2 regions of the Caproicibacterium sp. NSD3 genome follow, and region 2 is predicted to be linked to the other one. Evidence: predicted binding sites of a transcription regulator. Region 2 holds the regulator's gene; the other holds the start of a gene.
The links. Region 2 encodes LexA, which represses DNA repair genes until DNA is damaged. Its sites were predicted from a motif close to CNAACANNTGTTNG; they were not measured.

Region 1 (15,896 bases), 680 kb from region 2:
CAGCATCATAGAGACTTTAATTCCCGCTTTTTTGAGCTTTAGACAGGCTTCAACCGTTTCTTCTGCAGTAACGCCTTTTCGAATGTTTTTAAGGACTTCATTGTCGCCGCTTTCAGCACCAATATAAACCATTTCGAGGCCAGCTTTGCGCAGCTGCAACAATTCCTCCGGCGTTTTCAGAAGAACATCTGCCGGAGCGCCATAGGAAGTTACTCGTTCGCATTCCGGGAAAAGACGGCGAATTTCGCTGAGAATATAAAGCAGGTCGGGAGTCTTTACAATCAAAGCATCTCCGTCTGCCAAAAAGATTCGGCGTACATAGGAATAAGTATTCCGTGATTCTTTTAGATCCTTAACAACATCTTCCAGCTTACGAATTCGAAAGTTCTTTTCTTTATACATAGTACAGAAGGTACAAGTGTTTCTGGCACATCCAATGGTGAGCTGAATAATCAAGCTTCTGGCTTCACTCGGCGGACGATAAACAATGCCTTCATATCGCATATCATTTCACAGCCTTTCTTTAAGTAAATAGAGAATCTTAAAAAACGTCGCTCATTTATCATGAGACGGCGTTTTTTGTAATTATGCTTTTTCCTGATATCGTTTGACGATTTGGTTCGCGCATTTATAGACATCTCCACCGCCAAGGGTGAGAATCAAATCTCCGGGCTTTGCCTTTTCCATAACATAGTCGGTGATTTCAGGAAATGTTTTTCGATAAACAGCGCCGGGGACTTTTTTGACCAAATCTTCGGCGTAGATGTGATACGTATTCGTTTCACGTACCGGCAGAATTTCGGAGACAATGACGTGGTCAGGAATTGTTAGCGCTTTGGCAAAATCATCAAGCAGCATAGCCGTACGACTGAAGGTATGAGGCTGAAAAATCGCCCAAACCTCATGAAATCCCATATGCATTGCAGCGCTTAGAGTTGCGGTGAGCTCTGTGGGGTGATGTGCAAAATCATCGGCGACCGTGATGCCGTCAAAGTGTCCCAGAATTTCGAAACGGCGGTGAACGCCTGTAAAAGTATGAAGACTCTTTTTGATGGATTCTACCGGAACACCAAAGTAATCTGCTACTGCAAATGCTGCAAGTGCATTGTAAATGTTGTGTCTGCCTGGAATTCCCAACGTCACATTGCAAAGAGGAATTCCGTCTTTTACAATATCAAAATTTTCTTTTGCGCCTTTGGTCGGGGCAATATTCGTCGCATGATAGCGGTTTTTCGGATCGAGTCCAAACGTAATAATTTCCAGATTATCGATACCCTGGAGCGCTTTTTGAGAGTTTAAATCATCTCCGTTTACGACGACTGCACGAGAAGTCTGTGTCGCAAACTGATGAAAAGACTTGATGATGTTGGATAAATTTTTAAAATAGTCGAGGTGATCTGCATCTACATTTAGAATCACGGAAACTGCAGGATACAGCTGCAAGAAAGTATCAACATACTCACAGGCTTCGCAGACAATGGTGCCGGAGTGCCCTGCACGTCCGTTTGTGCCGATAGAGGGCAGCTTTCCACCGATTACAGCAGAAGGATCACGGCCAGCGTCCATTAAGATTGTGGTGATCAATCCGGTCGTTGTCGTCTTTCCATGTGTGCCGGAAACACAGATACTGTCCGGATACCGGCGAACCACCATTCCCAGCATGACACTGCGTTCAATTTCGGGAATTTTACGTTCCCTTGCGGCAACGCGTTCAGGATTATCTTCTTTAATAGCGGCAGAATAGACAACTAGCTCTGCATCATGCAGATTTTCGGCTTTTTGTCCCATATAAACCGGAATTCCATAAGTGCGCACTCTTGCGAGTGTATCGGATTCACTGTTGTCGGAACCGGAAATTTGATATCCACGATGAATCAGAATTTCAGCGATCGGGCACATGCCGGAACCGCCGATTCCGATAAAGTGGATTTTTTCAACACGTGATAAAATATCATCCATAAAGGCAAGACACCTCTTCCAATCATAACAAGATACGTTTTTATATTATAATACTTTTTCAGGATAAAATAAACAGTTTTCTTTGGAAAGAACAGAAAAACAAAATCTTTTCCGGTATGCGCACAGGAAAGAAAAATACTCCATAATATGGCTTAAAGAGGCTAAGGAGGGATCACTGTGCCTTTTCGTCATTCATTTGGAATTTTAGGGGGAGACAAACGTCAGCTGTTTCTGGCGGAACTTTTGGCGTCGGATGGCTATGAGGTTTTCGTTTATGGATTTCCCCATATTGATTTTGTTCATTCATCTATTCGAAAAGTAGATTTAAAAACCACACTGGAATCTTGCCGGGATCTAATTCTGCCGCTTCCGGTGAGCACTGACGGAAAGAATTTAAAGGCGGTTTATGCAGATGAACCGATTCCTTTAGACGATCATTTTGCAAACGCATGCGAGGGACATCGAGTATATGTGGGGATGAAAGAGCGATTGCTGAAGACCAGTCCGCTTTGGGAAAATGTAGATGTGCGGGATTATAATGCGCAGGAGGAATTTGCGGTCCGGAACGCGGCAATTACTGCAGAGGGAGCGATTGGAATCGCAATAGGGGAATATCCAGATGTCCTCTATCACAGCAGATGCCTGGTCGTTGGCTTTGGAAGAATCGGAAAACAGCTTTCTTTAAGGCTAAAAGCGATGGGAGCAAATGTTTCTGTCTGTGCAAGAAAAGAAAAAGATTATGCGATGATTGAATCACTTGGGATGGAGCCGATTCCAACAGCAAAAATCGGGGAAAAAGCTTCTTTCGACTTGATTTTTAATACAGTGCCGGCAGTTTTATTTGATCATAGAGTTCTGCGGCAATTTTCAAATACAATTATTTTAATCGATTTATCATCTTCCCCCGGCGGGGTCGATTTGGAAGCGGCAAAGGAGCTGGGAATCCACGTTGTGCAGGCGCTTTCGCTGCCGGCAAAGATAGCTCCAAAAGCAGCAGGAAAAGTGATGCAGCAAACGATTTATATGATGATGGGGGAGTGAAAGGATGAAACAGCTTACCTTTGGATTTGCTATGTGTGGATCATTCTGCACATTTTCAAAAGCTTTTGAACAGATGGAATCTTTGGTGCAGAACGGATATCAAATTGTTCCGATTATGAGCGAAACAGCGAGCAGCACCAATACCAGATTCGGAAATGCAGAGGATTTTAAAGTTCGGGCGGAGATGCTTTGCGGCCACCCGGTCATTGACAGCATTGTAAAAGCGGAACCAATCGGCCCGAAGCATTTGGTGGATCTGATGATCGTTGCACCCTGTACCGGGAATACGCTGGCAAAGCTTGCACATGGAATTACGGATACGGCAGTTACAATGGCAGTAAAGTCCTGTTTGCGTATTGGATTACCGGTGCTGATTACGTTAGCAACAAACGATGCTTTGGCGGCTTCTGCCCAAAATATTGGACGCCTGCTCAATACCAAGCATATTTTCTTTACTCCGTTTCGGCAGGACGCGCCGGAAACAAAAGCAACCTCTGTGGTAGCAGATTTTTCCATGATTTTGCCGGCAGCATTAAAAGCTTTAGAAGGCAAACAATTGCAGCCGCTTCTTTTAGGAAGTAATGATTCATTTTAAGATTGTATCAAAGGCAATTTCATGCTATTATAAAAAGCAAAAGAAAGAAATTTAATGGATTATGCAAAAAACAAAGGAGTGTTTGCTATGCAGCAGTATCGTCCGGATACCGTATGTATCCACGCAGGCTATACGCCGAAGAATGGAGAACCGCGTGTACTTCCGATTGTTCAAAGTACTACTTATCGGTATGAGACAGGAGAACAGATGGGGAAGCTGTTTGACCTGGAGGAAGATGGATTTTTCTACACACGGATTGCAAACCCCACTTTGGATGCAGTGGAAAAGAAGATTGCTGCATTAGAAGGCGGTGTAGGGGCGATGCTGACTTCTTCCGGAATGGCAGCATCCTTTATGGCAACCTTTAATATTTGCCCTACAGGGAGCCATATCGTTTCGAGTAATGCGGTTTATGGCGGTACTTTTAATTTATTTAATAAAACAATGCGCGAGATGGGGATAGAGACCACTTTTGTGCATCCGTCGGCAACAAAAGAGGAATTGGAAGCGGCTTTTCAGGAAAATACCCGTGCGGTTTTCTGTGAGACCCTTTCCAACCCATCTTTGGTCGTAACGGATCTGGAACTTTTTGCACAGGTTGCTCATGAGCATGGGGTTCCTCTAATTGTCGATAACACATTCCCAACGCCAATTAACTGCCGCCCATTTGAATTTGGGGCGGATATTGTTGTTCATTCTACCACGAAATACATGGATGGCCATGCAGTACAGTTGGGCGGCGTTATTGTAGACAGCGGAAATTTTGACTGGACAAACGGAAAATACCCGGCATTAACAGAGCCGGATGAATCCTATCATGGAATCACCTATACAAAGCAGTTTGGAAAAGCAGCTTATATTACAAAAGCCAGAGTGCATATGATGCGTGATTTGGGTGCGCAGGCAGCCCCGATGAATGCATTTCTTCTAAACCTTGGGCTAGAGACGCTGGCTCTGCGAATGGAACGCCACTGCGCTAATGCACAGAAGGTCGCAGAATTTTTGGAGAAGAATCCGAAAGTGTCTTGGATTAACTATCCGGGACTTGCAAGCAGCCCATATTATCAGCTTGCACAAAAGTACCTGCCAAATGGAAGCAGCGGTGTTGTGTCGTTTGGCGTAAAGGGAGGAAGAGAGGCGGCCAGTAAATTTATGTCTGGCTTAAAGCTTGCTTCTATTGTAACGCATGTGGCGGATCTGCGTACTTGTGTATTGCATCCTGCAAGCACAACGCATCGTCAGATGAGTGATCAGGAGCTTTTAGAAGCTGGCGTAAAACCGGATCTGATTCGCTTTTCTGTCGGAATCGAAAATCTAAATGATATTTTGGAAGATTTGGAACAGGCTTTGGAGCAGGTCTGAGTCTGATTTATCTTATATAGAATAAAAAACAGCTGTCCGGTAAAGTGTTTACTGCCGGGCAGCTGCTTTTTTATTTTACGGTAATTAGCTGATACTCTTTTGTGCCGAGTCCCATCTTTTCGCCGTGAGCGATTTGTGTTCTCCAGGAGCAGTTGGGGAAAAGCGCTGTAAAATAGTCGTCACCTTGTTTTGCTTTTCCATCCAGCTCGGAACCGGGTAAAATGATCTGCTGATTCACTGCATCCGCGCAAGCCTGATCCAGCGCAATCGGGTCAAAAGAAGCAAACATGCCGACATCCGGCACGACCGGCGTATCATTCTCCTCATGGCAGTCGCAATAGGGAGAAACGCTGACAACTAGACTAATATGAAATTGCGGACGATTATGCAGAATTGCCCAACTGTATTCCACGATCTTTTTGTTGAGAATTTCTTCTACTTCGTCATTAGCGGCGCAGATTGCATCTTTGGGGCAGACACCAATACATCTGCCGCAGCCTACGCATTTTTCGTGATCGATTGCAGCTTTTCTATTGGTAACCGTAATGGCATGATGCGCACAGACTTTCGTACACTGCCCGCAGCCGATACATTTTTCCGAATCGGTCAGAGGTTTTCCGGCACTGTGCATTTCCATTTTACCAGCACGGGAACCGCCTCCCATGCCGATGTTTTTTAGCGTGCCGCCGATTCCGGTTGACTCGTGAACTTTAAAATGGGTCAGAGAGATGATGACGTCCGCATCCATCAGCGCACGGGCAACTTTTGCTTCTTTTACATATTCGCCGCCTTCTACCGGTACCAGCACTTCATCTGTTCCTTTAAGACCGTCTGCAATCAGAATCTGACAGCCGGTCTGAAGCGGAGAGAACCCGTTGAGATAAGCGGTATCCAGGTGTTCCAGTGCGTTTTTTCTGCCGCCTACATAGAGTGTATTGGCATCTGTCAGAAACGGTTTTCCGCCTTGACTCTTTACAAAGTCAGCAATCGTTTTTGCATATTGATGGCGCAAAAAAGCGAGATTTCCAAGCTCTCCGAAATGCATCTTGATTGCGGCAAATTGATCCTCAAAATGAATTTTGCCCATGCCAGCAGCTGTGATCAGCCGGGTAAGTTTCTTTTGTAGGCTGTCACCCGGCTTTACACGCATATTTGTAAAATAAACATTGGATGCGTTCATGGTGAATTCTTCCTGCCTTTCGTCCTTGATTTTTTGTGGGGGAAAGCGGTGGAAGTTAAATGAAAACTGTCACAGATCATTTCCTGCAAATCACAGAGTGGAAGCGCAAGATTTGGATACGCGGAGATCCAGTGACGTTTATTCATGTGCCACCCAGCGGTAACAGAGTCTGGATAAACACTGCGCCAAAAATCCGCTTTTGACGGTTCACATTTTAAATTGATACAAAGACCCTTTTCCTGCTCGGTAATCAGTCCAAACCACTTCTTATTCTCTTTGTGGCGCAGAGCAATAGCGTCCCCGTTTCGAAAGGGACAGTCGGCTACAGCACCGGAAAATCCAAGACATAGTTTACATAGCTCATTACTTGTCATAGAGAAAATCCCCCGTTAATATCTGTGGTTATTTTAACATAAAGTATGGCAAAATACCAGCAGCGATTCTAGGTTAAGAATCTTCTTGTTTTCTTAGAAAACCGTCCTATAATGGAAGCAGTTAAAGAGGAAAGGAAGTCATTTGCAGATGTCAGTATTAGGGGCAGTGATCGTTCCGCATCCACCGATTATTCTGCCGGAGATCGGCAAGGGTGAAGAAAAGAAAATCAGCAAAACAATCGAAGCATATCGAAAAGTTGCCCGAATGGTGGCAGATTGGAATCCGGATACTGTGGTGATTACTTCACCGCATACGGTGCTGTATGCGGATTACTTTCATATTTCTCCCGGTAAAAAAGCAGAGGGGGATTTTCTTTCATTTGGAGCACCGAATGTAAGAATCAGAGCGGATTATGACCAGCTGTTTGTAGAAGAACTGATGAAAAGAGCCAGAAAGGCACATCTGCCGGCTGGAACTTTCGGAGAGCAAGAGCCGGAGCTTGACCACGCAACGATGATTCCGCTGCGTTTTTTGCAGGAAGCGGGAGTCTCTTGTAAAGTGATTCGAGTTGGCCTTTCGGGATTATCGGCGCTAACTCATTATCGCCTTGGAAAATGTATTTCTGAAACAGCAAAAGCATTACAGCGGAAAATTGTGTTTGTTGCAAGCGGCGATCTCTCTCATAAGCTTTTGGAGAGCGGTCCTTATGGATTCTCTGAAGATGGTCCGCGTTTTGATCATCAGGTGACAGAAGCGATGAAAACAGGAGACTTTTTAAAATTTCTGGAGTTTTCGGAACCCTTCTGCGAATCGGCGGCGGAGTGCGGACTGCGTTCTTTTCAGATTATGGCGGGGGGATTGGACGGTTTATCCGTTTCTCCAGAGCTGCTTTCTTATGAAGGAACTTTCGGAGTTGGCTATGCTGTAGCGAGTTTTGCAGTAACTGGGAAAGATGATTCCCGTCATTTTGATCGCTTTTATGAGCAGAAGGAAAATCAGAGAGTGATGCAGAAAAGGCAGCAGGAAGATCCTTATGTGCATTTAGCAAGAAAAAGTTTGGAGACTTTTGTTGAGACAGGAAAACGGTTGTCTTTGCAGAATCTTTTGGTTCAGTTGCCGGAAGAACTGCGGGAAAAGAAAGCCGGTGCGTTTGTCTCGATTCATCAGGAAGGAAGGCTGCGCGGCTGTATCGGAACCATCGAACCTGTTTTTCCTTGTTTGGCAGAGGAAATTATCCACAATGCTGTTTCGGCAGGAACCGCTGACCCAAGATTTTCGCCGGTCAGAAATGAAGAACTGCCAAGCTTGGAATACAGTGTAGATGTGCTGGAAAAGCCGGAAAAAATTTCGTCGCCCGAAGAGCTTGATGTAAAAAAATATGGAGTCATTGTTTCTGATGGAGAAAGGAGAGGACTTCTGCTTCCGAACCTAGAGGGAGTGACTTCTGTAAAGCAGCAAATTGAGATTGCGCGGCAAAAAGCAGGCATCGGAAAATTTGAGAGCTATTCGTTGGAGCGGTTTGAGGTGGTGAGACATTTTTGAAAGAAATTTGTGAAATCTGTTTTCATCATTGTGCTTTGGAGGATGGAGAAATCGGATTTTGTCGGGCACGAAAAAATCAGAATGGAAAGATAATTCCAATTAATTATGGAAAAATCACCTCTATTTCTCTCGACCCAATCGAGAAGAAACCTTTGAGACAATTCTATCCAGGAAAGAAAATCCTTTCGATTGGCAGTTTCGGCTGCAATCTTCGGTGCCCTTTCTGCCAGAACTATGAAATATCAATGGCAGAAGAGGCACAGTGCGGACAGATTTTCTGTACGCCGACACAGCTTTTCAGAAAAGCACAGGAGTTGGTTCCAAAAGGAAATATTGGACTTGCCTATACCTATAATGAGCCTTTAGTCGGCTATGAATTTGTTCGAAACTGTGCCAAAAAGATTCATGAGGGAAATCTCAAAAATGTGCTGGTGACAAACGGAACGATTTGTAAAGAACCGTTGCAGGAACTTTTGCCGCTGATTGATGCCGCCAATGTTGATTTAAAAGCGTTTACGCCACAGTTTTATCAAAAGATCGCCGGAAATTTGGAAGTGGTAAAAGAGACGATTCGGATGATGGCAGGCCATTGTCATCTGGAGGTGACAACCCTGGTGATTCCAGGAGAAAACGACAGCATAGAAGAAATGAAAGAGCTGTCTTTTTGGCTTTCGTCTGTGCGGCGTGATATTCCGCTGCATATTACACGCTTTTTCCCGCGTTATCAGTTTAAAAATCATCCACCAACGCCGGTCGAAACGATTCATCGGCTTTGTGAAACAGCAGGAGAGTTTTTAGAGTATGTTTATCCCGGCAATTGCTAAAAAGGGAGCAGCATCGTGATAAAAAGCGATGCTGTTCTTTTTTTAAAATGCAAAGGATTTTTGCTTTTTTCATTGACTTTTTCCGCAAATGCTGTTATGATGCTAATAGAACATATGTTCAAATTAAAAGACATTAAGAAGGATAGAGAAATGACAACAATGGAGAAACTGAAAATTCTGACGGATGCGGCAAAGTATGATGTTGCCTGTACTTCGAGCGGGGTCGACCGTTCCGGGAAAAAAGGCGGCCTTGGCTCGACGCAGTTCAGCGGAATCTGTCACAGCTTTGCAGCGGACGGCAGATGTATTTCTCTGTTAAAAGTTCTCTATACCAATTTTTGTATTTGTGATTGTAAATATTGCGTCAATCGCCGTTCCAACGATGTAAAAAGGGCTTCTTTTACGCCGCGGGAACTGGCAGAACTTACAATTGGTTTTTATAAAAGAAATTATATTGAGGGATTATTTCTAAGCAGTGGGATTATTAAAAATCCAGATTACACCTGTGAGCAAATGCTGAAGGTACTGGAATTATTGCGGGAGGAATATCATTTTCGAGGATATATTCATGTCAAGGCAATTCCCGGAGCAGATGACCAACTTTTAAAAAGACTCGGTATGCTTGCAGATAGAATGAGCGTTAATATTGAACTGCCTTCAGAAGAGAGTTTAAACCGGCTTTGTCCCGATAAAAACCGAAAGGCAATTTTTCATCCGATGGGGTTGATTTCGAGTGGAATTCAGGTCCATACAAAAGAATTGGCACAGTATCGCTATGCGCCGAAGTTTGTACCGGCAGGGCAGAGCACCCAAATGATTATTGGTGCGACCAAAGATACCGATTACCAGATTTTAAATCTCGCAGAAAGTCTCTATCACAAATATCAGCTAAAACGGGTTTTCTTTTCGGCTTATGTACCGGTAGCAGAAAATGCACTTTTGCCGCCTTTACAAACAAAACCGCCGCTTTTAAGGGAGCATCGCCTTTATCAGGCGGACTGGCTTTTGCGCTATTACGGATTTAAAGCACATGAACTTTTGGATCAAGAGCATCCGCAGTTTAATCCGGTGATTGATCCAAAGTGTAATTGGGCGCTGCAGCATATGAACTTTTTCCCGGTAGAAGTAAACTGTGCAGATTATCACACCTTGCTGCGTGTACCTGGAGTTGGGCCAAAATCGGCTAAGGCAATTTTGCAGGCACGTCGTGCTGCTACGCTGGACTTTACCGGCCTAAAAAAGTTGGGAGTGGTCTTAAAGAGGGCACAGTATTTTTTAACCTGCAGCGGGCGTATTATCGATGGGCTGCGGGTCACTCCCGATATTGTTCTGCGCAATCTGATTAGTCAGCAGGGAATCGAATTGCTGAAAACAGAGGAACCACCTGAGCAGTTGAGCTTTTTTTCGCCCACAGAATCTTTTGAGCAAATTAGGCGGTTAATGCCGATCAGAATCAGAGGGTAGAGAGAACAATCATGCAGGAAACAAACATTATTTATCACTATGATGGAAGCTTTGACGGTTGTATTTGCTGTGTATTTGATGCGTTTTACCGCAAAGAAAATCCAATAAAGATCCTTTCTAAAGAGGAAAGACAGGTTACTTTATTTCCAACGCACGAAGTGCAAACAGATTTTTCTCATGCAAAACGTGTTTTAAATGCACTTTATGAAAAGGTGTCTCCCAAGGTTGTTCGGTTTATAGAGGAAGGATTCCTGTCCTGTGAACCGGAAAAAGAAAAATTGATTTTGGAAACGATTCGCAGAGCTTTTGGGGATGGCGCTAACGTTTTAAACAATCTTACAGATGATTCAGTCGGAAAGCTTTACCGCGCTGTTAAATTTTTAAAAAATGAAACTCACCTTTTATGCGGATTTGTGCGCTTCTCAGAGCAGAATCATACACTTTGCGCCGTGATTTCTCCTAAAAATCGGGTATTGCCGCTTTTAGCCCCTCATTTTTGCAGGCGCTATCCGGAAGAACATTTCCTGATTTATGATGAAACGCATCAAGAAGCAATTCTTTATCAGCCTTATGAATCAATTTTGATTCCATTGGAGAATTTTCAAGCCTTTCCAGCTGATGAAGAAGAAAAAAATTTCAGGGCACTTTGGAAGTGCTTTTATGATACCATTGCAATTGAAGGACGATTAAATCCAAAGTGCCGAATGAATCATATGCCAAAGCGATATTGGAGCCATTTGACAGAATTGCAGGAGCAGACAGAGAATTTTAACGAAGAGCATTCTGAAAAAACACTTTCGCTCAAAAAAATATCAGAATCGTAAATTGGAAAGATCATATAAAAAGCGCTCCGGAAAAATTCCGAAGCGCTTTTTATATTTTATTGCATCTCTTCTTGAATTGCTGCCATTAAGGGTGGAATCAGCTGCTTTTTGCGGCTCATTAAGCCCGGCAAAACAGCGCAATCTCCTTGAGGCTTTACGTGAAATGCTTTTTCGATGATCGCAGCAGCGTGAGGTCCGGTGAACATTAAATCGGTTGATTCTTCGGGTACGTCGGTAAACATGTAAAAAATCATCGGAATTCCCTGATATGCAGCCGCTTCTGATAAATAAGGGCCAACCAGCTTCTTAGCGGAAATTTTTGACTTTTTAGTCATATAGGTTCCTTGACCGACACCGAAACGGACATCTCCACGACTGAAAATCTTGAAATCTGACAGGAAAATTTCTTCTGCATTTTTTCCGGTTAGATCTGCACCAGCTTCAAACATTTGTTCGGCGTATTGAGGAATGTTGATGTTGGCAGTCTTAGCGAGTTCTTCGGCGACCGCTTTGTCGACGGGAGTGCAGGTTGGGCTGCGGAACATCAGAGTATCCGAAAGAATTGCGGAGAGCAGCAGACCGGCAATATCTTTTGGAATTTCCACATTGTTTTCATGAAACATCTGATAGACAATTGTACAAGTACATCCCATTGGGACATTGCGAAAATAGACGGGATTCATGGTTTCTACAGCCTTTAGACGATGATGGTCGATGATTTCAAGGATCTCCGCTTGGTCAAGGCCATCTACAGCTTGTGTTTTTTCATTGTGGTCAACCAGAATAATCTGTTTGCGGTGAACATTCAGTAAGTTTCGTCTGCTGATAACGCCGCAGTAAAGACCATTATCATTTAAAACAGGGAAATAGCGGAACCGGACATTTGCCATTACTTTGTGAGCATCTTCAACCGGTGTATTTAAATTAAATTTACTGATATTATCTTTTGTCATATAATGGCTGATAGGTGCTGCCTGACTGATTAGTTTGGCAACATCGTAAATAGGATGAGGAGTTGTAATAATTCTACATCCTTTTTCCGATGCGCGTGCAATAATGGTTTTTGGAGTTGCGAGACCGCCACAGATGATGATACATCCTGCACCGCATTCAATGGCGCACAGTTGACTTTCATAACGGTTGGAAAGGATGACCATATCGCCTTCCTTGACGTATTCTTCCATGGCATCTGGTGTAGCGGCTCCAATAAAGATATTTCCCTTGTCAATCACGGCATCTTCATCACCAAGAATCATTTTGCCTTCCAGAGTTTGTACAACATTTCTATAGGGCGTATGGGCCTTGGAAAGGACAGCAGTGTCTAATAGATCCATATTGGCAGTTGCAATATCCCGAATGGTAATAATACCGAGGAGTTCTTTTTGGGGATTCGTAATGCAGAGCGTGTCAATTTCCACACTGCGCATCAGCATCCATGCAGACTTTAGCGACATGTTTCCGTCCACTCCGGGCTGGCAGCGAATGTCAATATCTTTTACCTGAGGGCTGACATCGGTGCAAAGTCTAGGGGATCTAACACCAAAATATTTCAAAACAAATTCAGTTTCTCGATTTAAAAGGCCAGCGCGGCGTGCTTCGGCGTTGATCCCAAGTTTTTTCTTTAAATAAGCGTATGCAATCGCAGAACAGATGGAATCTGTATCAGGATGTTGGTGACCGATTACATTCACCTTACGGCGGACATCGGTATTGGGCATGAAAAGCCCCTCCTTTTATCTTAAATTGTGGGTTTGAGCAAATCTATTTACCGAGCAGACTTGCTACAAATATCACTTTCATTATAACACAATTCTTTAGTGGTGCAATTGCTTCTCTAAAAGGATTTCGTCTTAAATGTTAAAAAAAGAGATAAAATAAAAAGGTTGGTTTTCTTTTTTAAGTGTAAAAAAGAAAATAAAAGCCATAACTCTAATGATATTTTTATAAAATAACGGAAAATAAAGAATTAATGAAAAAAAGGCCTTGACAGAAGCAATGTGTTTTTGTATAATTAAAAAGCTTCCTATGAAGCAGCGCTGAATTCGGCCCGTTGGTCAAGTGGCTAAGACAGCGGCCTCTCACGCCGTTAACGTGGGTTCGAATCCCGCACGGGTCACCAAATGAATAGATCCCATAGAGAAGCACGATCATTGCCGAAAGACATTCGATCAGTTGGTGCAGATAGCGGCGAGGGTCCACCTGTTCCCATTCCGAACACAGAAGTTAAGCTCGCTTGCGCCGAAGATACTTGGCTGGTAACGGCCCGGGAAAATAGGTAAGTGCCAACATAGATATTCCTCAATAGCTCAGCCGGTAGAGCATGCGACTGTTAATCGCAGGGTCGTTGGTTCGAGTCCAACTTGGGGAGCCAAGGCTGAATCCGGACGTTGCTTTTACGTCCGGATTCTTTTTATTCCTTTGCAGAAACTGCACGCTTTTTGCAAAACACGGGCCATTAGCTCAGTTGGTTAGAGCTACCGGCTCATAACCGGTTGGTGCTGGGTTCGAGTCCTAGATGGCCCACCAAACAAAAACCGCATCAGATAGCCATTTGTTGGCATTCTGGTGCGGCTTCTTTATGCTCTTAATTAACGCAAAAACACGCAAAATAACAGTAAAATTTGAAAATATGCAAGTCAAAAGATGCATTGCATTACGCTATAGATGTGAAATATATTCACATAAAAAATATTATTATAATGAAACAATTCGTTTGCTTCCGAAGGCATGGATGGTTCGCATCTTCGCCTTGCAAAGCAATTAAACGCTTGTTGATCCATGCGAAGCTCGTGAGGCAAAATTATTTACCAATTTATACCGTAATTACATTCTGTCTTTGACTTTGTTATTTAAATCAGATATATTTTTGATATTTAAATTTTCGCTTGTTAATGTTTCCAATGTTTTTATATTTCTTTTATCCTCTTCACTAAGGCAATTGTTGTCTCTTAAATAGGTAAATACAGTTAATAACATAGAATAATAGTATTCATTTCTGGGAAATTTTTGAATGCCATCAAACAACTTGTTTTTAGCGTGATTGATGTCGCTTCTAAATTTACCAGATGTTATATCTTCTGATTTGGCCAAGTAATAATACGCTTTACCCATTGAATGAAGACTATACATTTTGTTTAAGTTATTTCGCACATTGGTATCGAAACAAGCAATTGCATCATTATATTTTCGCTGCGTCAGTAAGAATTCTCCTTTCAAGTGGTTGATGAAAGCCTTATTATCCTCTATAACAAATGTATCAATTGCAAAATTTAATAATTCTTCAATCTGCTTAGTTGTATAATTATTATCATTTTGTAAAATTGCATTTATAAGTGTCCCAACAAAATGTTCTTCAGAATCATTTCCAGATGAAGCTTGTATGATACTTTTGATATCAGCGATTTCTTCACTATAATTTCCTTTATAGTGAATTTGCAAAATTAGCTCTGAAATATATCTATGTCTGCCACTTATGAAATACTCGCCTTGTATTTCTTCTTGAAATAAATTACCTTTTGCATCTCCATTTAATATTTTGTCAACAAAATCTTCCCAAGTAAAAGAATAATGCTTTTCAATAGACCTTTTTAATAAGCCCCATTGTAATTTTAACCCATACTTAAAACTTAACGAAACAATTCCATAAGCCAATTTTGCTTCATTAGACAAATTATCATATTCAAAGCAGATTGAATCAGTCACACTTTCAGATCGATCAATAACCTCTAGTAATATATCAATGATATTCTGACTGTTAGATATTTTTCTAGTAACAGATTCTTCGTCAAATTTTGTAGAAACATTTAATATATTGCTTGCAATCATTTTCTTTACAAGTTTTTGTGCTTCGAGTATGTCAAGGGTATCCTTGACATCTATATAATAGTTGATAGGTTCTAACCTTGTTTTATTATAATTACTGAAAACATTATCCCAATCAGAATACCTCGATGTAGCAATGAATATTGCAGGAATTTGATTGTTCTGAGTATCAGAAAGCATTTTAAAAAATTGCTCATAATCGACTATTACATTATCAAAAATAATTACAATGGTAGATTTAACCTTTCCGTATATATCAAATAACAGTCCACTTCGATATTGTGATTGAGTTTTAAACAGAAATGATAAGATACCATTTTGGGTTAATTCATAGGCTAACCTATAGATTAATGTAGATTTTCCGGATACTGCTGGCCCTCTTAATAATAATTTTTTCATCTGATGTTCCGCACTCAATTCGATTATAAAGTCTACCAAGGATTCAGTATTCAGTTTTTTTACATCTTTACCACCAAGTTCTGTTACATCGAGCTCTCGACATACATCGAAATTGTTTTTGATGATGCCCCAACTAGGGCTACCTCCTCTATAAAATGAGCGCGGATCTACAGGGTAGTTCATAGTAGAATTATAGAATTCAAAACATTCAGTTATATAATTCATTGTCCGTGGATCGAAAGTATATAACGATGATTCTGGAGAAAAGAGAATTTTGAGCTGTTGAAGTTTAATTTTATAATTGCTTTCTGCTATTGTATACATTTCTTCAAAAAAGTCATCTGCAGTTCCTTTAATATATTTTATTTTATAAATTTCTAAATCTGTTTTTAAATCTTCTGAAATTTCAGGAAGAATAATATATTTTTCCTTTATCGATTCCCAACGAGCATTATCAGAAAAAGTTTCAAGAATGTCTGTTATGATTTTATCTGAAAAGCTATAACCAA
Region 2 (15,896 bases):
CTTTGGAATACAGATGAATCGAAAAGTCCGTCCGATGATGAGAGACGGCAGAACGATGCCCGGGGGACGCAGGCAGTATAATCCCGTGGATGCGCTTTGTGTTGGCTTGGGGCAGGTAGTTGCCGCGGTATTTCCGGGCCTTTCCCGCTCCGGGACGACGCTGAGTGTTGGTCTCATGCGCGGCATCAATAAACAATCTGCTTTGGACTACTCATTCGTTATGGGAATTCCCGCTATTTTGGCAGCGGTTGTTTTAGAGACAAAAGATGCAGTTGCTCAGGGAACCGGCGGCATTGGATTTGGTGTGGTAATTTGTGGATTACTCTCGGCAATGATTGTCGGATTTCTTGCAATTAAACTGCTCAAATGGATTGTTTCTTCCAACAAGTTAGCGATCTTTGTCGTTTATACCGGGATCCTCGGCGTCTTGACCATTATTATTGGAATTATTGAGCATGTGACTGGATTCAATCTTTTCTCTCATATGCCGCTTTAAAATATTTTTTGTTATCCGTTACATAAAAAAGGAGCTTCAAAAGTGTCTCAGAAGAAAACAACAAAAAGGTCGGCAACTTCCGGCACTAAAAGATCCTCTGCACCGAGGAGCAGAAAGCCTGCTTCTAAAGGGAGGACAAATCGGTCTGCACCGGCTTCAGAACCGGTACGGCGCCGAAATAAACAAGCGGCTGCAGTGCTCTTATTTTCGATTGCAGTTCTGTTAGTCTGCATGATTATTTTACCCGGTGCCTTTTTCTGGAACTGGATTCATAATGCACTCGGCGGACTTTTTGGAAACTGCGCGATCCTTTGGCCTGCATTGCTTCTTTATATTGCAATCATAACCTCCATGGATCGGGAAGATGTCCGTTTAAGCGGCAGAGTTTGGCTGATGGTCATTATTATCACTCTGTTTTGTTCGGCAGTCTATTCTTTTGGCAGTCACAGCGGAACTGCTACGGTAAAAGAGTTTGGCAGTCAGCTGACAGCACTTTACCGCGCGGGAGCCGATGGGCAGGGCGCAGGATTATTCAGCGGCCTTCTCGGAATTCCTGTCTGTGCAGCGCTTGATTATGCTGGTGCGCGTATTTTCTTTGTTCTGGCTATTTTTGTGGGTTTGATGCTGCTTACCGGCACCACATTGATTAAATTTATTCGGACTCTTACAAAGCCGGTGGAGAAGGCTGCGGAAGCGGTCAACACGGTTCGGGAAAATCGGCAGGGAGAGATTATCCGCAGCACCGATATTGATGTGCCGTTGGATGATGGAATGCCGCAGCACCCGGTTCGCTCCAAGGCTGTTAAGACTCCTGAGAAAATTCCTGCAGAGGCACCTAAAAATGATAAATTGGAGCGGCTCAAAGAAGCGGTCAATCCTTCTGTTTTCGGGCAAGATAAAAAGCTTGAGACTCCGGATTCGAAAACGGGTTCCGAGGGAATCCCAGTGCAAATGATGCTGGAAACGCCGGCTCATGCAGATGGCAGCGCAGAAGCAGCACAGGATTTTATAAAGCGGAAACGAAAGCTCGATCAGGAGCAAAAGGCGTTGGAAACTGCAGTCAATGGAACCACCACGCCGATGGATATTTCTGTTCACTCAACAGAAGATTCGGAAGGATATCATGTTCCTCCGGTCTCTATGCTGAATGTAACCAAAGAGCCTGATCAGCAAAATGTGACAAGTGAACTTCAGCAGAATGGGCAGAAGCTGATTTCTGTTCTGAAAAGTTTTGGCGTTTCGGCAAAAATTGTGGATATCAGCAGAGGCCCTTGCGTTACCCGCTATGAGCTGCAGCCGGCAGCCGGAGTTAAGATCAGTAAAATTACAAATCTTGCTGATGATATTGCGATGAATCTGGCAGCTTCAGGCGTTCGTATCGAAGCACCGATTCCGGGAAAAGCTGCTGTTGGAATTGAAGTGCCAAATAAGCAGAAGTCAATTGTGCGGATGCGCGATCTGGTGGAGTCAAATGCTTTTGTTTCGGCTAAAAGCTTCTTAACGGTCTGTCTGGGAAGAAATATTGCAGGAGAAGCTACTGTGACCGATCTTGCGAAGATGCCGCATCTTCTGATTGCCGGTACCACTGGCTCCGGTAAATCAGTTTGCCTCAATTCTTTTATTATCAGTCTGCTTTATAAATCCACGCCGGAAGAAGTCCGCTTTTTAATGATCGATCCAAAAGTGGTCGAACTTTCTATTTATAATGGAATCCCGCAGCTGCTTGTCCCGGTCGTGACCGATCCCCGTAAAGCGGCAGGCGCTTTGGGCTGGGCGGTAACAGAAATGCTCAAGCGCTATAAGATTTTTGCCGAATATAATGTGCGTGATTTAAAAGCCTATAATGCACTTGCAAAATCCTGCAATTATCAGACGGAGGATGGCCTTCCAATGGAGCACATGCCCCAGATCGTTATCTTTATTGAGGAGCTGGCAGATTTAATGATGGCTGCTCCAAATGAAGTGGAAGATAGTATCTGCCGCTTGGCACAGATGGCGCGTGCCGCCGGAATGCATCTGGTGATTGCAACACAGCGCCCGAGTGTAGATGTGGTTACCGGCTTAATTAAAGCGAACATTCCGAGTAGAATTGCGCTCTCCGTTTCGAGCCAGGTGGATTCCCGTACAATTATTGATATTGGCGGCGCAGAAAAGCTTTTGGGCAACGGCGATATGCTCTTTTCTCCCGTTGGCACGCAAAAACCGATCCGAGTGCAGGGCGCATTTGTCAGCGACAGCGAAATCGAAAGCGTTGTAGAATACATTAAAAAGAGCAGCGAAGGCGAGTATGATCAGAAGATCGCCGATGAGATCGAAAAGAACGCTGTTGCCGAAAAAGGCAGTGATTCTGCATCGCAATCGGACAATGATCAGGATCCGATGATGGAAGACGCGATCAAGTGTGTCGTAGAGGCTGGACAAGCCAGCACCAGCCTTTTGCAGCGGCGTCTGCGGCTCGGCTATGCGAGAGCGGGACGTTTGATTGACAATATGGAGCAGATGGGGGTCGTTGGCCCGCATGAAGGCTCCAAACCGCGTAAGGTGCTGATTACTTATCAGCAGTGGCTGGAACGCAGTATGCAGAAGGGGGATGCTCCGGAACAAAAGCCGGAAGAAGCCTCCTCTAAAGAAAATTCATAAAAGAAGCAGGACTTATGCTTCTTCGCATTTTTAGCTTTTTAGAGGTGTTTTATGCCGTTTTTACCCGTTACAAATGAAGAGATGAAAGCCCTTTCGTGGGACGCTCCGGATTTCGTTTTGGTGACCGGAGATGCCTATGTGGATCACCCGACTTTCGGAACAGCAATTATTTCCAGAGTGTTGGAGAGCTGCGGTTATCGGGTGGCGATTATTGCGCAGCCGGATTGGCGCAGCCTTCGGGATTTTCAGCGCTTTGGGCGTCCAAAATTAGGATTTCTTGTGAACGCCGGAAATCTGGATAGTATGGTGGCACATTATACGGTGGCCAAACGTCCGCGGCGCATGGATGCTTATTCTCCGGGAAATCAAACCGGAAAAAGGCCTGACCGCGCGGTTACGGTTTATAGCCGTTGTATCCGGAAAGCCTATCCCGATGCACCGATTATTCTGGGTGGGCTGGAAGCTTCTCTGAGAAGATTTGCCCATTATGATTATTGGGATGATTCGATTCATCCCAGTATTCTTGTGGAAAGCGGCGCGGACCTTCTGATTTTTGGGATGGGAGAACGCCCGGTTAAAGAAGTTGCGCAGAGACTTCAAAATGGACAGAAAGCTTCGGAGATTCGGGATGTTCGGGGGACCTGCTATCTGATTCCCACAAAGGAATATGAGCCCGGACCGGCAGTCGACTGCCCCAGCTTTGAACAGGTACAGAAATCAAAAAAGGAATATGCGGTTTCCTGCCGAAAACAGCAGGATGAGCAGGATGCTTTTCGCGGGAGAAGAGTCCTGCAAAAGCACGGCAGCATGCTTTTGGTGCAGAACCCTCCCGCATTACCGCTTTCTCAAAAAGAGCTGGATGCGGTCTATGAGCTGCCTTATATGCGCACTTATCACCCAATGTACGAAAAAGAAGGCGGAGTCCCAGCTATTCAGGAAGTGGAGTTTTCCATTACGCAGAATCGCGGTTGTTTTGGTGCCTGCAATTTTTGTTCTCTTGCATTCCATCAGGGGAGATATGTGACCTCCCGCAGTGAAGAGAGCATTTTGAAAGAAGCAAAACTTCTGATAACCCTGCCGAATTTTAAAGGCTATATTCATGATGTCGGCGGGCCTACCGCCAACTTTCGTCATCCTTCGTGCCTGAAACAGGAGAAAAATGGTCTTTGCCCAGGCCCCAAAAAATGTTTGGCGCCAACCCCATGCCCGGCTTTGCAGGTCGATCATAGTGAATATTTGGACATTCTTCAAAAAATTCGAGCTTTGCCGAAAGTAAAAAAGGTGTTTATTCGTTCCGGAATCCGATTCGATTATTTGATGGCAGATCCGGATGATTCCTTCTTTCGGGAACTTGTTAAATATCATGTCAGCGGACAGCTCAAGGTAGCGCCGGAACATTGTGTGCCCGAAGTGCTGGATGCCATGGGAAAGCCTCACATTGAGTCTTTTCTGCGATTTCAAAAGAAATATTTTGCATTGTGCCGGGAATATGGAAAAGAGCAGTATCTGGTTCCGTATATGATGAGTTCGCACCCCGGAAGCACTTTGAAAGATGCTGTAGAACTGGCATTATTTCTTAAAAAACAGCACTTGCGTCCGGAACAGGTGCAGGATTTTTATCCGACGCCGGGAACGATTGCAACCTGCATGTATTATACGGGCCTCAATCCATGGACAATGAAACCGGTCTATGTGACAAAAAATCCAAAGGAAAAGGCAATGCAGAGAGCTTTGCTTCAGTATTTTGAACCGCATTTGCAGCGAGAAGTGATTGCAGCGCTGAAAGCGGCGGGACGTGCTGATTTAATTGGAGACGGTTCGCAGTTTCTTGTTCGTCCAACGCCTGAAATGCGGCGTGAACAAGCAATGAAAAAAGCAGAAAACAATCGGGAAAGCGACGAGAATGGGTCCCGTAGCTTTTTTAAAAACCAATCTCAGACCAAAAGAACAGATGGAAAGAGAGGACATCATCATTATGAGAATCGTAAGCATTGACCGCTTTGAGGGAACACTGGCAATTTGTGAAGATCAAGATGGACGCTTTTTTGCATTGGAATCGACAGAACTGCCAAAAGGAGCAGTGGAAGGGAGCGTTTTGCGGATTGATGATCAAGAGGGAACGCTTTGTATCGATGAAGAGGAAACAGCTCGCCGCCGCTCAAAGAATCGCAAAATGGAAGACAAGCTTTTTCGGTGAAAGATTGACAGATTCTAATTGATAAGATAAAATACAAAGAGACCAAAAGGGGAATGCGGTTAAAATCCGCAACAGCTCACTCTACTGTAAGGGGCAACGAAAATCCGAAAGCAGTCACTGCCAAAAGCGGGAAGACCGGATTAGTAGGCATTTGGCCCAAAAGTCAGGATATCTTTTTGGTTAAAAATAAAAAGCAAATTATTCGGTGAGGAAATTGGTTGCATAAAAGAAAAAGAAAAGATCCTTCCAGCTGAAATGATCGGAGGGCTTTGTATCCTTTTATTTGCGGCCGTAAAAGGCTGCTTTTTTATTTTTAAGAACAACAAAGGGGAAGAGAATCGATATGAAAAAACGGATTGCCAGCCTATTCTGTGCGATTGCCTTTTTATTTGTATTTGTCGTACAGCCTGCGGTGGCTCAAGAGCCAGTACAAACAGCAGGGATTACGGTAACTCTGAGAGTAGAAGGCTATGGAAACACAGAAGTGCAGCCGGTTAAGGTGACGCTGCCTGCAACTTATCAAACCTTTAGCGACTACGGCCTTAATATTAGTCAGGACCCCGGCTATGATACGCCGCTGCATGTGCTTGCGCAATACTGTAAAGACGAATATGGTGCGGATAAGGATGCAATGTCTGCTCTTATTAATGTAACGGCAGGCGGATTCCTGAATGATTTTTGTAATGATAAGGATAACTGGCCGACTGATGTTTATTGGATGTATGCAGTTAATCAGGATTCCTGCCCTTCCGACAGCAAAGGGACGGGCTATACGGCTGCGTCTTGTCCAATCAAAGATGGGGATACCGTTGTATTTTATGCCAGTTGGTATTCTTCTTTTGAACCGAGCAATTATGCTTATTTTAATGAGACGGAAGCTGCAGCGACGATTGATCAGCCGCTGACTCTTACCTTGCTTGGAAAAGGAAATATGTCGGCTCAAAGTACGGCATCGGCTATTAATGGAGCGAGTCTCCTCCTTTATGATCAGGATGGACAGGCACTTTCCAGCAGTGATTATACCCTTTCTTCTGCTAACACAGGAGCAGACGGAAAAGATTCCATTACTTTTCATAAGGCCGGTACCTATTTTGTTAGCGCAGAGAGACAAAGCACTCAATGGTACGACAGTAAGGGGAACTATGCCTATAATATCAGCAATCCAAGCTGTAAAGTAACCGTTACCCAAAATCAGCAGGAAAGTTCTTCTTTTTCTTCATCTTCTTCCTCTCAGGTTTCTTCTTCTGAAGAGTCTTCACAGATTTCATCTTCGTCGGCTTCTTCCAATAGTTCTAGTTCATCAGGGGAAACACCAATAGTCCTTTCTTCTCAATGGCCGCAGCACCTCGGAAATGCACAGAATAATGCTACCACTTTAGCTTCCACTCCTGTCGATGGAAAGCTGCTTTGGAAAAGTCAATGCAAGAATCCGAATTCGTGGGGTGGTTATGCAGGTTCTCCGCTTTTAGTCAATGGTCAGGTTTATGTGGCACGGGACAATGAAGTTCAGATTTTGAATGCTTCTACTGGAGCAATTGAAAAATCACAGGGACTGGCTTCTTCTCTGGGATACTATTCTTATCCTACTTACGGCAACGGAAAACTGTTTGTTCCTTTGGGGAATGGGCAGATTGAAGTTTTGAATGCTTCTACCTTGGAGCCCCTTTTTATCACGGAACTGATGACGGATGGTTCTGGTAATTCAAAATACCAGGGGCTGTCTCCGGTTTATTATGATGAGGCAGACGATATGTTTTATGTGGGATTGACCGATGCTTCAAGCAGCGGCACTTTTGCAGCATATTCGGCAGAAGATACGGACAGCACAAAAGGGACGGAGACGATTTCGCCCAAATGGACATACGGGACCGGCAGCTATTATGGAGCCGGTGCAGTAAAAATAGATGATCGTATTTATTTTTGCGGGGACGATGGAGTCCTTGTTTCTGCTGACGCAAAAACGGGAAGCGATCGGTCTACCTGTCAGCTTGGAAAAGTTCGTACTTCGCTGGTTTCTGCGCAGGGATTTCTTTGGGCAGCTACAGATGACGGCGTGCTTTATAAAGTAACGCCAGGGGAAAATCCTCAGATCGCAGGTTCCGTATCGCTGCCTGCCAGTGCAAAAACAAGTCCGATTGTGGTTGGCGGAAACGTTTTTGTAGCGGGCGGTACATATGGACAAGCTGGTTATCTAAAAGCGTTTGATCTGAATGATTTATCAGAGATCGCTTCACAGACGCTGGAAGATGGTGTCTGCTATGGAATGTTAGCAGCGTCGGATGCTGTTTCCAATGAGATGTGTGTTTATTTGACACAGAATAATAATCCCGGTGCATTATATTTGGCGAGGTTAAAGGGAAATTCTTTTACATTTTCGACTTTGTATCAACCGGCAGATTCTCAGCAGAATTATTGCATGAGCATCATTGCAGCTGACAATAACGGGACTCTTTATTACGGAAATGATTCGGGAGTGCTGTTTGCAATTACGAAAAATGAAAATCCGCAGCCACCAACTCCAGAATCATCTTCTTCATCAGCCTCTTCCAATCCCACTTCTTCAGAGCAAAATGGGGAAAGTTCCTCACAAGGTTCGGAGAATGGAAATCAGGATATCAGCAGCGATCAGAACGGTTCTGGTGCCGAAACCGCTTCTAATGAGGAAACGACACAAGAAACGCCGCTTGGAACGATTTGGCAAGCACTTAATGGTCAAAGTGGAGAGAACGACGATGAGAATACTTTAACCGATTCGATCGCGCAGAAAGTCCGTGAAGCAGGACAGAATGGGCAGACATTACTTTCCATTGCCAAAAAAGACGGAGAGCTTTCTTCTCAGACCTTTTCAGAACTGAAAAAGTATCCGAATCTGCGCCTTTCAGTAGATGCGGGCAATTATGCGGTCAGCTTTTTGGGGCAGGATGTACTTGATCCCACAAAAGGACTGCGGCTTGGGATTACGGTCCTTTCGGATGGGGAAACAAAGGCAAAGCTTCCGGATAATCTGGGAAACCATCTGATTATCCGTTTTGCAGACAGTGGAAAGCTTCCGGCTAAGACAACAGTGGTTTATCGTCTGCCGGAATCCATGCAGAATGAGACCACCATTTATGTTTATCGTTTGACCGATGGTCAGGACCCGCAGTTCTTGCAGCAGGCGGTTGTTGATAATAAATGCGTGATGTTTACTGCAGAATATGGTGGAGAATATCTTTTTACAACAGCCAAATTGGGGACGGCAGCTGCTGATTTGAAAGCAGGAAACGGTTCCAATCAACTTTCTCAGGGAACTGACAATTCTGTTGCTTTTCAGATCCCGGTGTGGGCTTACGTCACTTTTGCAGTTGGAATTCTTGCGATTGTTGGAGTCGTGATTTATTTAGTTCATTGGAAGAACCGAAAAGAGGAGTAAAAGTTTGAAAAGTCGTTTTGGTGTTTTCATTGTTTGTTTTTTAAGCATCCTTCTTTTTTCAGGCTGTTCTAAGGAAAAAATAACGGCGTCTCAAGTCCCTTCCGACGTGGTATCTTCACAGGTTTCTTCGGAAGAACTGCAGCAGGGATCGATTCCATCGGAATTGATGCCGGGATGGGGATCAGAAGAATCTTCTTCCGATGAGGAAAAGGTTTCTTCTGGGGAAACGCAGAATCATGAGGGTACTGCATCTGCACAAAAAGGGCAGGCAATTTCCCAAAACGGGGCGGCAGCAAAAACCGGAAATAGTGGGTCTGGTGCTGGCGAGACACAGACGCAAGAAAATCATAAGGTTCCGGTGCAGCAGATTACAGTTTCTTTTACCATTGATTCCTCTACCGCTGTGGCAAAGGGAAAAAGCGGGCCAGCCTTTTCTTCCTCTGTGACATTGAGTCCCGGTGCTACGGCTCTGGATGCACTGATGGCTTCCGGCGTTTCCGCAGATGTTTCGGGCAGTTATGTTGCTGGAATTGGCAATCTATACGAGAAGGACTGCGGTTCTATGAGCGGCTGGCTTTATGCAGTTAACGGTCATGCTCCCAATATAGGCTGCGGCAGTTACGCTCTCAATAACGGCGATTCTGTGCTCTTTATTTATACTTGCAACATGGGAAAAGACATAGGATATGGAATTGGTTAAAAAGGATTGAATTTAAAACATGAAACGAGCTTCCCTTTTGCGTGTTTTTGAGGCAGCGGCCGTTATTTTGCTGCCGATAGCGTTGGTGGGTTCGGCATTTTTAGAGGCGGAAGCTGCTGCTGCGCTCAGTCTTTTGTGCGTAGGATTGGCGCTGATGCCTTTTCTTTTATCATTTGAAAATAAAAAACCGCGTCCGAGAGATTTGGTCCCAATTGCAGTGATGAGCGTGATTGCGGCTTTAGGAAGAACGCTTTTTTCAGCGATTCCAAGCTTTCAGCCTGTAAGCGCAATTATTCTGATCACGGCGATTGTGTTCGGCCAAGATGCCGGATTTTTAACCGGTGCTTTGACGGCACTTTCGAGTAATCTGCTTTTAGGGCAGGGACCGTGGACTCCATGGCAAATGTATGCGTGGGGAATGATCGGCTTTTTTGGAGGCCTGCTTTACCGAGCAGGCTTTTTTCGAAAACGCTTTTTTTTGCTTCTTTTTGGATTTATCAGCGGAATCCTTTTTGGGTGGTTTATGGATTTGTGGTACGTCCTTGGATTTATCCGTCCCGTAAATCTTGCCGCTTTTTTAGCGGCCTTTGCTTCCAGCGCGTGGATGGATCTGATTCACGGGATTTCTACTGTGTTATTTCTTTTGCTTTTGGAAAAGCCATGGGGCAAAAAACTGTATCGGATTCGGGAAAAATATGGGATTGGGCCGGAGGTAAAAGAAAAATGAAAGAAGAACCTATTTTTTCTACCCTGCATCCCGGCTTGCTTTTCTTTTATTCTCTGACAACTGCCATTTTCGCAATGTGCAGTCTGAATCCACTTTACCTTGGAACTAGCCTGATGGCAGCACTGCTGTCATATTCTTTTTATTTTGGTGCAAAAAGAGCCTTGCGTATTTTTATAGAGGGCCTTCCGGTGGCTTTTGTTTTTGCCGCTTTTAATGTGCTTTTTAATCATCGCGGAAAAACAATTTTATGTCATTTGTTTGGTTCTGCAATTACGCTGGAATCGTTTCTTTATGGGCTTTGCAGTGGGATTATGCTTTTAACGGTTTTAATGTGGTTTCGTTGTATGGATGTCCTTTTGACGACGCAGAAATTTTTGTATCTTTTTGGACGAAGGTTTCCAAATCTTGCCCTCCTTTTATGTATGACACTGAGGCTTTTTCCCAAAACAGAAGAACGAATTCGCTGTATCCGTCAGGCACGGCATAGTTTGGAATCTACGTCCGACCGCTTTGGCGATAAAATTAAAAATGGAATGCGCCATATTTCCTGTCTGCTCGAATGGTCGATGGAAGACGGTCTTGATACGGCTGATTCGATGAAAGCACGCGGTTATGGGATTATGGAGCGAACTTGCGGAGAAGAGTATCCGTTTACCGGGAAAGATTTTTTCTGGCTGGTTGCTTTTTTGATCCTTACTTTCCTTTCTGCCTTTGCAATTTTTGGGAAGAATTCTGTGATGCAGTATTTTCCGCAGCTCCATTTTTCCGCGGATATTTGGTCCATTATTTTAGCAGCTTTTTATTTCACTTTTTTGATTCTTCCGGTTTTATGGGAGAAAATCTCAGAGATTCGGCTCTTTTGGGCGCAGAAAAAAATCCAGAACAGAAGGAAGAAATCCTATGAGTGAATTGGTCAAACTTTCTCATTTTTCATTTTATTATCCAAAACAGTTGTCTCCAGCGGTCCGAGATGTGACTTTGACAATTAAGAGCGGAGAATTCTTTTTGCTCTGTGGTGCTTCCGGTTGCGGAAAAAGTACGCTTCTGCGCAGCCTGAAGCCTCAAATTACGCCGCATGGAATGATAAAGGGAGAACGGACTTTTAAGTTTTCTGAAAATTCTGATACAGATCAGACCGCCTCCGAGATAGGCTTTGTTTTTCAAGATCCGGAAAATCAAATTGTCACGGATACGGTTTCTCATGAATTGTCTTTCGGTCTGGAAAACCTAGGGCTGCCTCCAATTGAAATTCGGCAGCGGGTGGCGGAAACCGCTTTGTTTTTGGGAATTGACCATTTGATTCAAAAACCGGTCAACGAGATCAGCGGCGGGGAAAAACAGCTTTTAAATCTGGCAGCGATCCTTGCGATGCGCCCAAAGCTGCTTTTGTTAGATGAACCGACGGCTCAGCTTGACCCGGTTGCGGCGAAACATTTTTTGGAGCTGCTTCTAAGAGTGAACCGCGAAATGGGAATTGCAGTGATGGTCAGCGAGCATCGTATGGAGGACTTACTGCCAATCTGTGATCAGGTTTGTTTGATGGAAGAGGGGGCACTTCATATGCCGCTGCCGCCAAGAGAGTTTGTACGCAATATTATGGAAAATCCCGCCCATCCATTTTGGGAAGCAATGCCGGCGGCTTCCAGGATTGCTTCCCAAAATGGTGCTTTAGATGAGAAAATACCGCTGACTGTGCGGGAGGGCAGAGTATTTTTGCAGAATTTTCCAGAAGGAGAAATGAAACTGCCGGTTTGTTCAAAGGCGGATTGGATTTTTTCCTGTAAGGAGATCTGGTTCCGCTATCGAAAGGAATTGCCATTCGTGCTGCGCGGAGTTGATTTTTCGCTGCATAGCAGAACAATTCATGCTCTTCTCGGAGGAAACGGTGCAGGAAAAAGCACTTTGTTTCAGTTGCTTTCCGGAGAACTTTTTCCGCAGAGAGGGAGTATCAAATGGAAACATCCGAAGCCTCGCATTGCTTTTCTATGGCAGGAACCAAAGGCGATGTTTAGCCGGGATACCGTAAAGGAAGAGCTCCTTTCACAAAACGGTGCATTAGAGCTGGGACAAAAAATGGGGCTGGAGCCGCTCTTTGAGCGTCATCCCTATGATCTGAGCGGGGGAGAGCAGCAGCGGCTGGGCATTGCCCTGGTTCTTGGAATACAACCGGATCTGCTGCTTTTAGATGAACCGACAAAAGGGCTTGATCCATGGAATAAAAAACTTTTAGCAGAATTGCTTGATCGTTATCGTCGACAGGGCGGAACCGTTTTGTTAACCACTCATGATGTAGAATTTGCCGCTCGCTTTTGTGACGAATGCAGCCTTCTTTTCGGAGGGCGGATTGTATCCAGCGCGCCGACGCGCACGTTCTTTTCTGCCAATGCACTTTATACAACAGATGCAGCGCGGATTATGAATGGAAAAATCAAAAATGGACTTTTGTGTGAAGATGTCGGACAGGGGCTGAAAACGTATAAAAATCAGTTGTAATAAAACTTTCTGCGTTGATTTTTTAGAAGGCGTCCATTATACTAATGGTATCTATCTTGAGGAGGAAAATCTGTGATTGGAATTATTGGAGCGATGGAGCTGGAAGTTCAAGAAATTCGCTCAGAGATGAAAAATATTCATACGACTACCATTTTAGGAATTCATTATGATCAGGGGACGATAGAAAATGTTCCGTGTGTACTGGCGCGCTGCGGAGTCGGAAAGGTTGCGGCGGCGGCCTGTGCGCAGACGATGCTGCTCGAGTATCACCCGCAGCTGGTGATCAATGTAGGGGTTGCCGGTGGGATTGGAGAAGGAATTCAGATCGGCGATTTAGTGATTGCTCAAAAGCTGGTGCAGCATGATATGGATACGACGGCTGCAGGAGATCCACCTGGATTTTTAAGCGGCCCGAATTTGATTTATCTGGAAACGGCAGAAAAAGTTCTTAAGACAGCGGTGAGTGTTTCTTCTCAGTTTTATCCTTCTCCGGTTCATTGTGGGATTATTGCTACCGGAGATCAGTTTGTGGCAGATGGAGAACTGCGCAAAAAAATCTGTCAGCAGTTTGATGCGGTTGCCTGTGAGATGGAAGGCGGCGCGGTCGCACAGATTTGCTGGAATGGAAAAACGGATTTTTTGGTTTTGCGGGCAATTTCAGATAGTGCAGACCAAAAGGCTGTTATGGCGTTCCCGATGTTTGCACGTATGGCTGCAAATAGAATGTTTCAACTTTTGCCAAAGCTTTTGCCGGCCTTAGAAGGGCTCTATCATTCTTCAAATTAAGCTTTTATAAAATAAAAAAGCCGGTATCATTTTTTATGATACCGACTTTAAAAATTCTTTATGGTTCATAATAACGGTAGACTGCAACTACGCGGCCCAGAATCCGGACTTCCTTCGAATAAATTGGGGAAAAATCAGGATTTTCAGGCTGTAGACGCACACGATCCTTCTCTTTGAAAAAGCGTTTTACGGTTGCTTCGTCTTCAATCAGCGCAACAACAATTTCTCCATCAGAAGCTGTTGGCGTCTGCACTGCAACGACAATATCTCCGTCTAAAATTCCCGCATTGATCATGCTTTCTCCGTGGACATTCAGTGCAAAATATTCACCGCTTTTGTTTTTGGGAGAGTAAGAAACATAGCCTTCGTTTTCCTGTACGGCAAGAATCGGCTGCCCTGCAGCGACGCGACCAATAATCGGCACCTGAATCGTGGGGGTTTCTCCCGCCATATGGATTGCGCGGTTAAGACCGGCGTCTCGGGTGATAAGCCCCAATCTTTCCAATGTTTTTAGATGTGCATGAACGCTGGAAGTGGACTTAAGCCCTGTTGCGATACAGATTTCGCGCACCGTAGGCGGAAGTCCGCTTTGTGTCCGTTTCTTTAAATAATCATAAACCTTTTGTTGGCTTTTAGTCAGCATGAGGGACCCCTCCTTTGTTTTCATTGCCATTATATCATGCTTTTCGACAGAACACAAACATTCGTTTGATGTATGTGCAGAATTAATATATTGTTCATAAATAATTAACAACATTTATGAATGATGTAGGTATACTATAAAAGAAATCAAGAGAACGGAGCCGCACCGTTCTTTTGATGCATGTTCTACCCTCCTCAATTTACCCCTCAAGCTTAAGAAAAGAGGTCAAGCTTTTTGCTTGACCTTTTTTTCTTTGCATAAAATGCCAATTTTAGATCCATACTATGTTCGGAGGTGGCAGATTTGAGCAATTTGCATCTTGTGAACAAAGACAATGGTGGAAAACCGGGGCGCAGCTTTTATGTTGCTTTGGGACTCTGCCTGGCGGCGGTCGCGGTGGCGGGATGGACCACTTATGACAGCATGGTACATTATGCCGATAATACTGCCAGTGCAGCGCAGAATGCAGCAAATACAGTCAGCGGCGTCATGGTGTCGAGTACATCGGCGCTTGTTCCAGAAGTTCCTTCAGAAACCGAAACATCATCTGTAGCATCTGAGGAAGAGACCGTTAAAATCGTTCCCGCTGAGGCGGCAGTTACGCAGCTAAATAAACCGATACAGGGCGATATCATTACGGCGTTTAGTGAATCTCCGGTTTATTATGAATCACTGGGAGACTGGCGGGCACATACCGGGATCGATATTGCGGCAGATGAAGGCGTTTCTGTTGGTGCAGCAGCTGCAGGTTCGGTTTCTGCAGTTGAAGACGATCCGCTTTACGGAACGGTCGTTACTGTTTCGCATCAGGGTGGTCTGACAACCATTTATGCGGGGTTGTCCGGTTCATCCGTTAAGCAGGGGGATCAGGTAAAGGCTGGGCAGGAACTAGGCCGGCTTGGATCTGTTCCTGCAGAAGCGGAAGAAGAAACCCATCTGCATTTTGCGGTGCAGAAAGATAGCACTTTTGTAGACCCTCAAACTTTATTTTCCTGAAGCTCTCGTTCTCGTTAAGGAGCAGCCGTGAAGCGTGATTTTCGCTTCACGGCATTTTTTATTCTTAAATAGACTAAAATATATGACAAAAGTATTAATTTTTTATGAAACTTGATTTACAAATATTGAATTATGTAAACGCTAATGATATAATAAAAATACAAATGAGAAAGGGAGATGAAAAAATTTTTACAAAATGTTAATGAAAATTCAACGCTCTGTTTCCATATGGAGCGATCGAAAAGCATATACTTAAAACTGTCAGGAACAAAATGACTTAAAAAGTCAATGAAAGGAGACCTGATTGTGAGAAAACATGCACCTGTTCTCGTTTGCGTAACAGGCCAGCACGATTGTGACCGGTTAATTCGTGTGGGCAAGACGATTGCCGAAGAGAGACATAGTCCTCTACATGTGGTCAGTGTTGTACCGAGTGACACGAAGGATTGCTGTGCAGAACTAGAGTATCTGAGGCAGAACGCCCAGAATGCAGGAGCAGAGATGACCATATTTTTTCATGACGAACCGGCTTATGTGACAGCGGCTTTTTTGAAGCAGATCGGCGCACAACAACTGGTAACCGGCATGGCAGAGGCACCGATCAATGGATTTATAGAAGTGATTCATCAGCTGATGCCGCGTGTACCGATTGCGATGGTGGATAAGGACGAAACAGTTTATCATATTTGTCCTTCTGCGCAGACGGCAATTTCTCAGCAGCCCATATGGTCACGATAAAAAATACATAATTGTAAAAAAGAAAAAGCGCCTGATGAATTTCGTTCATCAGACGCTTTTATTACTTT

Region 1: ACVS9P_RS07205 (putative DNA modification/repair radical SAM protein) is a predicted target of LexA. The motif match lies at 8,986-8,999, and genes of this name have one in related genera.

The regions. Positions count from the first base shown of each region.
Region 1 covers NZ_CM132119.1:1,459,940-1,475,835, reverse strand. The annotation lists gene ACVS9P_RS07250 (radical SAM protein) at 1-504, opposite strand, end outside; gene murC (UDP-N-acetylmuramate--L-alanine ligase) at 586-1,959, opposite strand; gene ACVS9P_RS07240 (dipicolinate synthase subunit DpsA) at 2,137-3,000, shown strand; gene ACVS9P_RS07235 (dipicolinate synthase subunit B) at 3,005-3,595, shown strand; gene ACVS9P_RS07230 (O-acetylhomoserine aminocarboxypropyltransferase/cysteine synthase family protein) at 3,683-4,957, shown strand; gene ACVS9P_RS07225 (DUF362 domain-containing protein) at 5,028-6,137, opposite strand; gene ACVS9P_RS07220 (MmcQ/YjbR family DNA-binding protein) at 6,134-6,511, opposite strand; gene amrA (AmmeMemoRadiSam system protein A) at 6,660-8,054, shown strand; gene amrS (AmmeMemoRadiSam system radical SAM enzyme) at 8,051-8,878, shown strand; gene ACVS9P_RS07205 (putative DNA modification/repair radical SAM protein) at 9,029-10,342, shown strand; gene ACVS9P_RS07200 (TIGR03915 family putative DNA repair protein) at 10,354-11,166, shown strand; gene ACVS9P_RS07195 (putative manganese-dependent inorganic diphosphatase) at 11,223-12,884, opposite strand; tRNA gene ACVS9P_RS07190 (tRNA-Glu) at 13,211-13,285, shown strand; rRNA gene rrf (5S ribosomal RNA) at 13,338-13,454, shown strand; tRNA gene ACVS9P_RS07180 (tRNA-Asn) at 13,462-13,537, shown strand; tRNA gene ACVS9P_RS07175 (tRNA-Ile) at 13,616-13,692, shown strand; gene ACVS9P_RS07170 (SIR2 family NAD-dependent protein deacylase) at 13,990-15,896, opposite strand, start outside.
Region 2 covers NZ_CM132119.1:783,601-799,496, forward strand. The annotation lists gene ACVS9P_RS03860 (undecaprenyl-diphosphate phosphatase) at 1-496, shown strand, start outside; gene ACVS9P_RS03865 (hypothetical protein) at 544-729, opposite strand; gene ACVS9P_RS03870 (DNA translocase FtsK) at 728-3,136, shown strand; gene ACVS9P_RS03875 (YgiQ family radical SAM protein) at 3,188-5,131, shown strand; gene ACVS9P_RS03880 (DUF3006 domain-containing protein) at 5,112-5,333, shown strand; cobalamin riboswitch at 5,345-5,527, shown strand; gene ACVS9P_RS03885 (hypothetical protein) at 5,677-8,745, shown strand; gene ACVS9P_RS03890 (DUF4430 domain-containing protein) at 8,750-9,445, shown strand; gene ACVS9P_RS03895 (ECF transporter S component) at 9,465-10,172, shown strand; gene ACVS9P_RS03900 (energy-coupling factor transporter transmembrane component T) at 10,169-11,080, shown strand; gene ACVS9P_RS03905 (ABC transporter ATP-binding protein) at 11,073-12,665, shown strand; gene ACVS9P_RS03910 (5'-methylthioadenosine/adenosylhomocysteine nucleosidase) at 12,738-13,451, shown strand; gene lexA (transcriptional repressor LexA) at 13,510-14,094, opposite strand; gene ACVS9P_RS03920 (peptidoglycan DD-metalloendopeptidase family protein) at 14,398-15,090, shown strand; gene ACVS9P_RS03925 (hypothetical protein) at 15,397-15,828, shown strand; gene spoIIID (sporulation transcriptional regulator SpoIIID) at 15,890-15,896, opposite strand, start outside.